Linked DNA regions of Luteolibacter sp. Y139. Each later gene encodes a partner of the first gene's protein in a complex. Links are inferred from orthologs where the notes say so. Each region holds a gene or a part of one and is shown in the gene's direction. Other genes may lie near its edges.

Region 1 (3,104 bases):
CCCAGTAGAGGTTCAGGGCATCGGTGCTCCAATAGGGATCATTGTTCCCCAGTACGATCAACTTCGGCATGGTGAAGCGCTCTCGGTAGGTCCACGGATCCACCATGGTCCACAGGCTATTCGCCCGCGGCGTGTCGGGAATCGGCACCAGGCCACGTTCCGTGTAGGGTGAGATTTCCTCGCTGGTCCCGCCGAGTGACTTCTGCTGGTGGGTGAGCTGCTCACGCATGTTCAGCACGTCGATCACCATCGGTGTGATCGCCATCACGCGGGGATCGCTGGCAGCGGTGAGCCACGTGGTCCAGCCACGCTTCGAGCCACCGCCGACGATGAACTTCTCCACCGGTCCTCCCCACTCCTGCTTGCTGAACTCCTGGAGCGAATCCATCGCCTTCACCACGCTCTTCACCATCGGGAACAGCAACGGCCACGAGGAATCACCGGAATCGAGATAGCGGACAAACGTCTCCGCGATCAGATGGTCTTCCCTCTTGTTCTCAAACAGGGGCTGATTCGGAATGCCGAGCAAGATCGCGACGGGAGCCTTGATCTTGCCCGCAAGGAGAGCTGCATACATCGCCTTTTGCTCGGAAGCGCTTCCGCCTTCATTGAGCAGCAGCATCTTTCCAATCGGCGCATCCGAGGGCCGCACCACCAGCAGATCATGGGTCCACGTGATGCCCTGCCAGACCTGAGAGGTCAGCTTCAGCCGCCAGACCTTGGCACTGCCGAAATCCTTGGAGTCCTCAATTTTCCAACCGGAGCCCGGCTCGTCCTTGGCGATGTAGTTGGCCAAGTCCGCCGGGATCGCCGGCGGCTCCTTGGCGGAAGACAAAACCGGCGCGCCAAGCAGCAGCGCGAGAGGCAGGACAAGCTTTCCAAGCAGACGCATCCACCATGCTAACCGGCCCAGCTAACGGCACAAGTGGCAGATTTCGGGGCGAGGCACCGGATTTGCCGGTGATTCTTTCCTTGGCACCCGGCACGTCTTCCTCGGACCCTCGCGACGTGCTCCTGCTCGCTCTCGAATCTTCCTGCGATGAAACCGCGGTCGCGATTCTGCGTGGCGAGCCAAGGCAGCCCGCGCAAATCCTCGCGTCCGAGATCGCCTCGCAGATCGAGCTGCATCGCCAATATGGTGGCGTGGTCCCCGAAGTCGCCTCGCGCAATCACTCCCTCCATCTTCGTCCTCTCGTTGAGCAAGCCCTGCAGCACGCTGGCGTGTCCATCCACGACATCGATGCCTTCGCCGCGACCTCAGGCCCCGGCCTCGCATCCTCACTCCTCATCGGTGCCACCGCGGCCAAAGCCATGGCCGCCGCCGCGGGCAAGCCCTTCCTCGCTATCAATCACCTCGAAGGACACCTCCTCTCCCCCTTCGTGGAAACCGGCATCGTGCCACCCCATCTCGCGCTGATCGTTTCCGGCGGCCACACACTGCTGTTAGACGTGGCTGCCCCCGGCCGCTACGTGAAGCTCGGCGGCACCCGCGACGATGCCGCCGGCGAGGCCTTCGACAAGGTCGCCAAGATGCTCTGCCTCCCCTACCCCGGCGGCCCGGAGATCGAGAAAACGGCAGCCGGAGGAAACAAGCAGGCCTTCGCCTTCCCGCGCTCGATGATGAAAGAGCCGGGCTTCGACTTCTCCTTCTCCGGTCTCAAGACCGCCGTGCTCTACACCCTCTCCGAGCGCAATCCAGAGACCGGCACCGCATCTCCCGAGGAGCTTCCCGACCTCTGCGCGTCCTTCCAAGAAGCGGTCATCGACGTACTCGTCACGAAAACGATCCGCGCCGCCAAGCATGCCGGTCGCGACATCATCGCCCTCTCCGGTGGCGTCAGCCTGAACAAAACCCTGCGCGCCGCCTTCGAAGCCGCCTGCAAGAAGCACGCCCTCACCCTCGCCACCGCCACGCCGGGCCTCTGCACCGACAACGCGGCGATGATTGCCTTCGCCGCCCTGCTCCGCGCCTTCGAGGGCCACGCCTCTCCGCTCGACGCCGACATTGACCCGAATCTCCCGCTGGTGGCCGCCGGAAACGCCGGATGATCCAAGATGCTTGAGGCTCGCCGGGTTTGCGCTCATCTTGGCTAAAACCTTCGCATGCCTTACCGCACCATCATCTTCGACTTCGACGGAACCCTCGCTGACACCCTGGAAGAGACCCGCCGGATCTACAACCTGCTCGCCACCGAATACTCGCTGCGTCAGGTCTCAGTGGAAGAGTTGCCGGGCCTGCGCAATTTCTCACTGATGGAGCTGCTGGATCACCTCGGCATCCCGAAGCGCCGTGTTCCCACCCTGCTCTCCCGCGGCACCGCGATGATGCGCTCTGATATCACCCGCCTGCCGCTCATTCCCGGCATGGGCGAGATTATTCCCGAGATGCGCTCCCGCGCGCGGTCCTTCGGCGTGCTCACCTCGAATGCCGAGGAAAACGTCGACCTCTTCCTGAAGGCCCACGGCCTGCGCGAGCACTTCGATTTCATCTCCTCCACCTCGCGACTCACCGGCAAGTCCGGCCACCTCCGCGCCATCCGCAAGACCTTCTCGCTCCACGAGGAAGAGATGCTCTACGTCGGCGACGAAATCCGCGACATCAAGGCCTCCAAGAAAGCCGGCATCGCCATGGCCGCCGTCACCTGGGGCTTCAATTCCGCCGAATCCCTCGCCGCGCAATCCCCGGCACACGTGATCCATTCCCCGGGGGAACTGCTGAAGCTGATCCCGGCATCGTGACCCCTTCCAGAGACACCACCTCCACCAGAGCCGCGCCACCGCCGCGCCTGGATGGGATTTGGTAATGTCCTGTTAGTCTGCTGCGTCTTCTGTTACCCGGCCATCTTGGATGACTCGGCAGCTCGGGTGGCGCCATCGGGATCATCGCCCGCGGGCTGATGATTCGCCTTCCAGCCGCCTGATTTCCCCGTACGAGATTTTTTCTGTCCCGAACTGAAATCGGCGACGAATACCTCGTGAATGATGGCCCCGTCGGACCGCACACTCCTTGATCGCTTCGTCTCGCAGCGGGACGAGGCCGCCTTCCGTTCCTTGGTCGGCCGCCATCTCGATCTGGTCCATGGCGTGGCCCAACGCGTCACCGC
Region 2 (3,062 bases), on another replicon or contig:
GTCCGTGAGTGTCGTATCCCCTGCGAATCCTGCCGCTTTCCGCAATAGCGAAAAGCTTTGGTTCCGATGGGCCATCGTCTGCGCGGTAAGCCTTTGTCTAGGAGTGGTAACTTGGGGCATCACCGCCTATTTGACCAACGAGGCAATGAACGAAATCAGCGCGGTCTTGGGCGCGAGTTCAGATCTTCCGGACCCTGATTTCATACAGCGGAAAGCTGCCCCGATTAAAATTCTCGCTATGACCACCAGCGGACTGCTTCTGGCATTCGGCGCAGGTTTTCTGTTCTGCTTCGTTCGTTGGCTTTTAGCGATCCGGCGTCGGCGCGCGGCTGAGGCCTTTGGGATGCACTGAAGGTACCAATTAATCCGTTAGCCTTGGCGACCGGAGTAGTGGAGTAGCTTCAGCGGGGCTGAAATTGGCACGGAAAAGCCGCCGACCCTTGCGGGAAGGCGGCTTTTGGAAAACTTCGTTCGCTTCGCTTAGTTCGCGGAAGCGTTGGCACCGACATTCACGCGGCGGCCTTCCTTGTCGAAGAACACGCGGCCTTCAATGACGGCGAAGATGGTGTGATCACGGCCGATCTGGACACCGGCACCGGGGTGCCACTTGGTGCCGCGCTGGCGGATGATGATGTTGCCCGGGATAACGGCTTGGCCGCCGAACTTCTTGACGCCGAGACGCTTGGAGCGCGAGTCGCGACCGTTCTTGACGGAGCCTTGACCTTTCTTGTGAGCCATGACGAGAGAGTGGTTGGAGAACTGGATTAGCCCGCGATGGAGACGATCTCCAGCTGGGTAAGATGGCGGCGGAAGCCCTTGGTCTTGTGGAAACCCTTGCGGCGCTTGAACTTGAAGGCAACGCCCTTGGGTCCGCGATGCTGCTGGACGACCTTGGCAGTGACGCTGGCGCCATCGACAAGCGGGGCACCGAGCTTGATGCTGCCGCCTTCACCGACCATGAGGACGTCGAAAGTGAGGGTCGCATCGACTTCGACATCGAGCTTCTCGACGTCGATCTTGTCGCCCTGTTGGACGCGGTATTGTTTACCGCCGGTTTTGATGACTGCGTACGCCATGGCTGAAAAGGGATGGTGGCCACCCGGGAGCCGGGCGGGCGGGGAGATCACCACGGGTCCGCGAATCGGGCAAGGGAATTTTTTGAAATCGACGCGAGGAATCTGATCGGGATTCTGCGGGCCATGGAGCGGCTGGTGCGCGATGAGACGGAAATGGAAGCGCTAGGCGCGGAAATCGCGGCGGAGATGCAGCCCGGCAGCGTGCTCGCGCTGGTCGGCGGGCTGGGGGCGGGGAAGACGCGTTTCGTCAAAGGCTTGGCGAAAGGCGCGGGCTACGCGGGCGAGGTGACCAGCCCGACCTTTGCGCTGGTGCATGAATACCGGGGCGGGCGGCTGCCGCTTTTCCACTTCGACCTCTACCGGCTGAAGGATGACGCCGAGCTGCTCGGCATCGGCTGGGACGAATTTTTCGACGAACCGGGAATCGTGATCGCCGAGTGGGCGGACTTGTTCCCGCAGCTACTGCCACCGGGAACGCGCTGGCTGCGCTTCGAGGTGATCCCCGAGGGTGGACGCCGCGTCAGCGGCTGATCACTGCAGGGAGCGGTTCACGGCATTCAGCGCGCGACCGACGGTGCCATTCGTGCGCTGGACGGTGGCCGGCGCATTGTAATACGTGCGCTGGGCGGTGCCGACGGTGCGGTTCACGGTCGCTCCGGAGCGATTCACTGCCTCGTAGGTGCGGCCGGCGGTGGGCCGGATCTCGCCGTAGGTGCGGTTCGCCGTCGTGAGCGTGCGGCCGGCGGTTGCATTCGCGCTGTTATAAGCGTTCTGGCCACACGACGCGAGGAACGCGATGGCGGCGGCGGCGGCGAGACGGGTTTTCATGGGCGCGTAACTTAGAGGTCCGGGGGGATCGGTCAATGCGACATTTTCAGCCAATCCGGCTGTCGAGCTGGAAAACCTGGCCGGAGGTGTGGGGAAGGTGATCGTGAAGGTGGACCAGGAATGAGGCGACGGCCTCCGGCGTGTTAGACCGGCCGAGCACATGGTCGCGCCGGATCTGCTCGCGGCGCTCCCCGGAAAGTCCCGCGGTCATGGGGGTATCGAGGAAGCCGGGAAGGATGCCATTCACCCGGATCCCGGCAGGTCCGAGTTCGCGGGCGAGGCTTTTCCCGAGGCCGATGAGCCCGGCTTTCGCGGCGGCGTAGGCCGCTTGCCCTGCCGGCGGATGGAGGGCGGAGAAGCTGGAGATGAAGACGATGTGGCCCCGCCGTGCGCGCAGCATCGGGCGGGAGGCGGCCGCGGCGCAACGGGCGGCGCCACGGAGATTGACGTCGATGACCTGATCCCATGCCTCCTCATCCAGGCGGGCGAGGGGAGCATCGCGGGTGATGCCGGCATTGCAGACCAGAAGCTCGGGCTCGTGACGGCGGAAGAAATCGCGAACGGCTCCCGGATCGGTCACATCGAGCTCGCGGCGGCCGGGAGCGAGCACCGTGTGGCCAGCCTTTTCAAAGGCGGCGGAGAGCGCCCGGCCCAATCCGCCTTCGCCGCCGGTGATCACGACAAGTCCGCCCACGCGGTGGAGCGTGGGCGGACTTTCCATCATGAGCAATGCAATGAGAAGAAACCGCGGCTATTCCTTGTCAGCCGGTTTGGCGGGAGCAGCCGCCGGAGCAGGCGCGCCTTCACTGGCCGGCTTCACGATGATGGCGTGCTCTTCATACTTCACCTTCGCGCCAGCCTGGGAAACGAGCATGTCCAGGATGCCGCTGGCGGGCACCCCTTTCACTTGAACCGTCACGATCGTGGAGCCGAGCTTCTTGCTAGGATCCTGAACGACGAAGTTCGGCGAGAACTTCTTCTCGGACTTCTCCTCGACCATGATCGCCAGTGCGGCCAGTGCTTCGGATAGCTCTGCCTTGTCGAAGTTCACCTCGGCGAGGGTGTACTTCGATAGCTCCTTCGCCCGTCCCCGGGCCACGATCATGTCGCGGTTGTTCTTGAGCTCGGTGAGTTGATAGCGGGCGTCGGCATAGGTCG

Evidence for each region. Proteins that work in one complex are often made in the same cells at the same time.
Region 2: the proteins of tsaD (region 1) and tsaE are in contact, whole or in part, in a crystal structure (PDB 6N9A), measured with the Thermotoga maritima proteins. The link is inferred for Luteolibacter sp. Y139 from one-to-one orthologs. Residues at the interface, in WP_004082750.1 of Thermotoga maritima: Cys10, Asp11, Arg49, His50, Leu82, Gly84, Gly135, Gly136, Glu154, Thr155, Leu156, Asp157, Asp158, Ser159, Glu162, Asp165, Lys166, Arg169, Leu170, Tyr175, Lys213, Thr214, Leu217, Tyr218, Gln221, Arg222, Asn324; in WP_004082108.1 of Thermotoga maritima: Leu37, Gly38, Lys46, Lys57, Val59, Lys60, Ser61, Thr63, Phe64, Thr65, Leu66, Met67, Val69, Pro71, Tyr82, Arg83, Leu84, Asp86, Asp88, Phe89, Asp93, Ile128, Asp130, Glu131, Arg134.

Annotation. Positions count from the first base shown.
Region 1 is NZ_JBBUKT010000003.1:79,430-82,533, forward strand. Bases 84-3,028 are described here. They hold tsaD (tRNA (adenosine(37)-N6)-threonylcarbamoyltransferase complex transferase subunit TsaD), read left to right. Parts: upstream 84-1,008; coding sequence 1,009-2,049; downstream 2,050-3,028. Other genes in these bases: WKV53_RS08695 (PhoPQ-activated pathogenicity-related family protein), read right to left, coding at 84-892; WKV53_RS08705 (HAD hydrolase-like protein), read left to right, coding at 2,104-2,739; WKV53_RS08710 (RNA polymerase sigma factor), read left to right, coding at 2,980-3,028. Also shown: more of WKV53_RS08695, read right to left, coding at 1-83; more of WKV53_RS08710, read left to right, coding at 3,029-3,104.
Region 2 is NZ_JBBUKT010000016.1:34,884-37,945, reverse strand. The notes cover bases 1-2,903. They hold tsaE (tRNA (adenosine(37)-N6)-threonylcarbamoyltransferase complex ATPase subunit type 1 TsaE), read left to right. Parts: upstream 1-1,199; coding sequence 1,200-1,607; downstream 1,608-2,903. Other genes in these bases: WKV53_RS26665 (hypothetical protein), read right to left, coding at 2,656-2,903; WKV53_RS26670 (SDR family NAD(P)-dependent oxidoreductase), read right to left, coding at 1,951-2,628; WKV53_RS26675 (hypothetical protein), read right to left, coding at 1,608-1,904; rplU (50S ribosomal protein L21), read right to left, coding at 765-1,076; rpmA (50S ribosomal protein L27), read right to left, coding at 481-738. Also shown: more of WKV53_RS26665, read right to left, coding at 2,904-3,062. UniProt on the Escherichia coli protein: Required for the formation of a threonylcarbamoyl group on adenosine at position 37 (t(6)A37) in tRNAs that read codons beginning with adenine.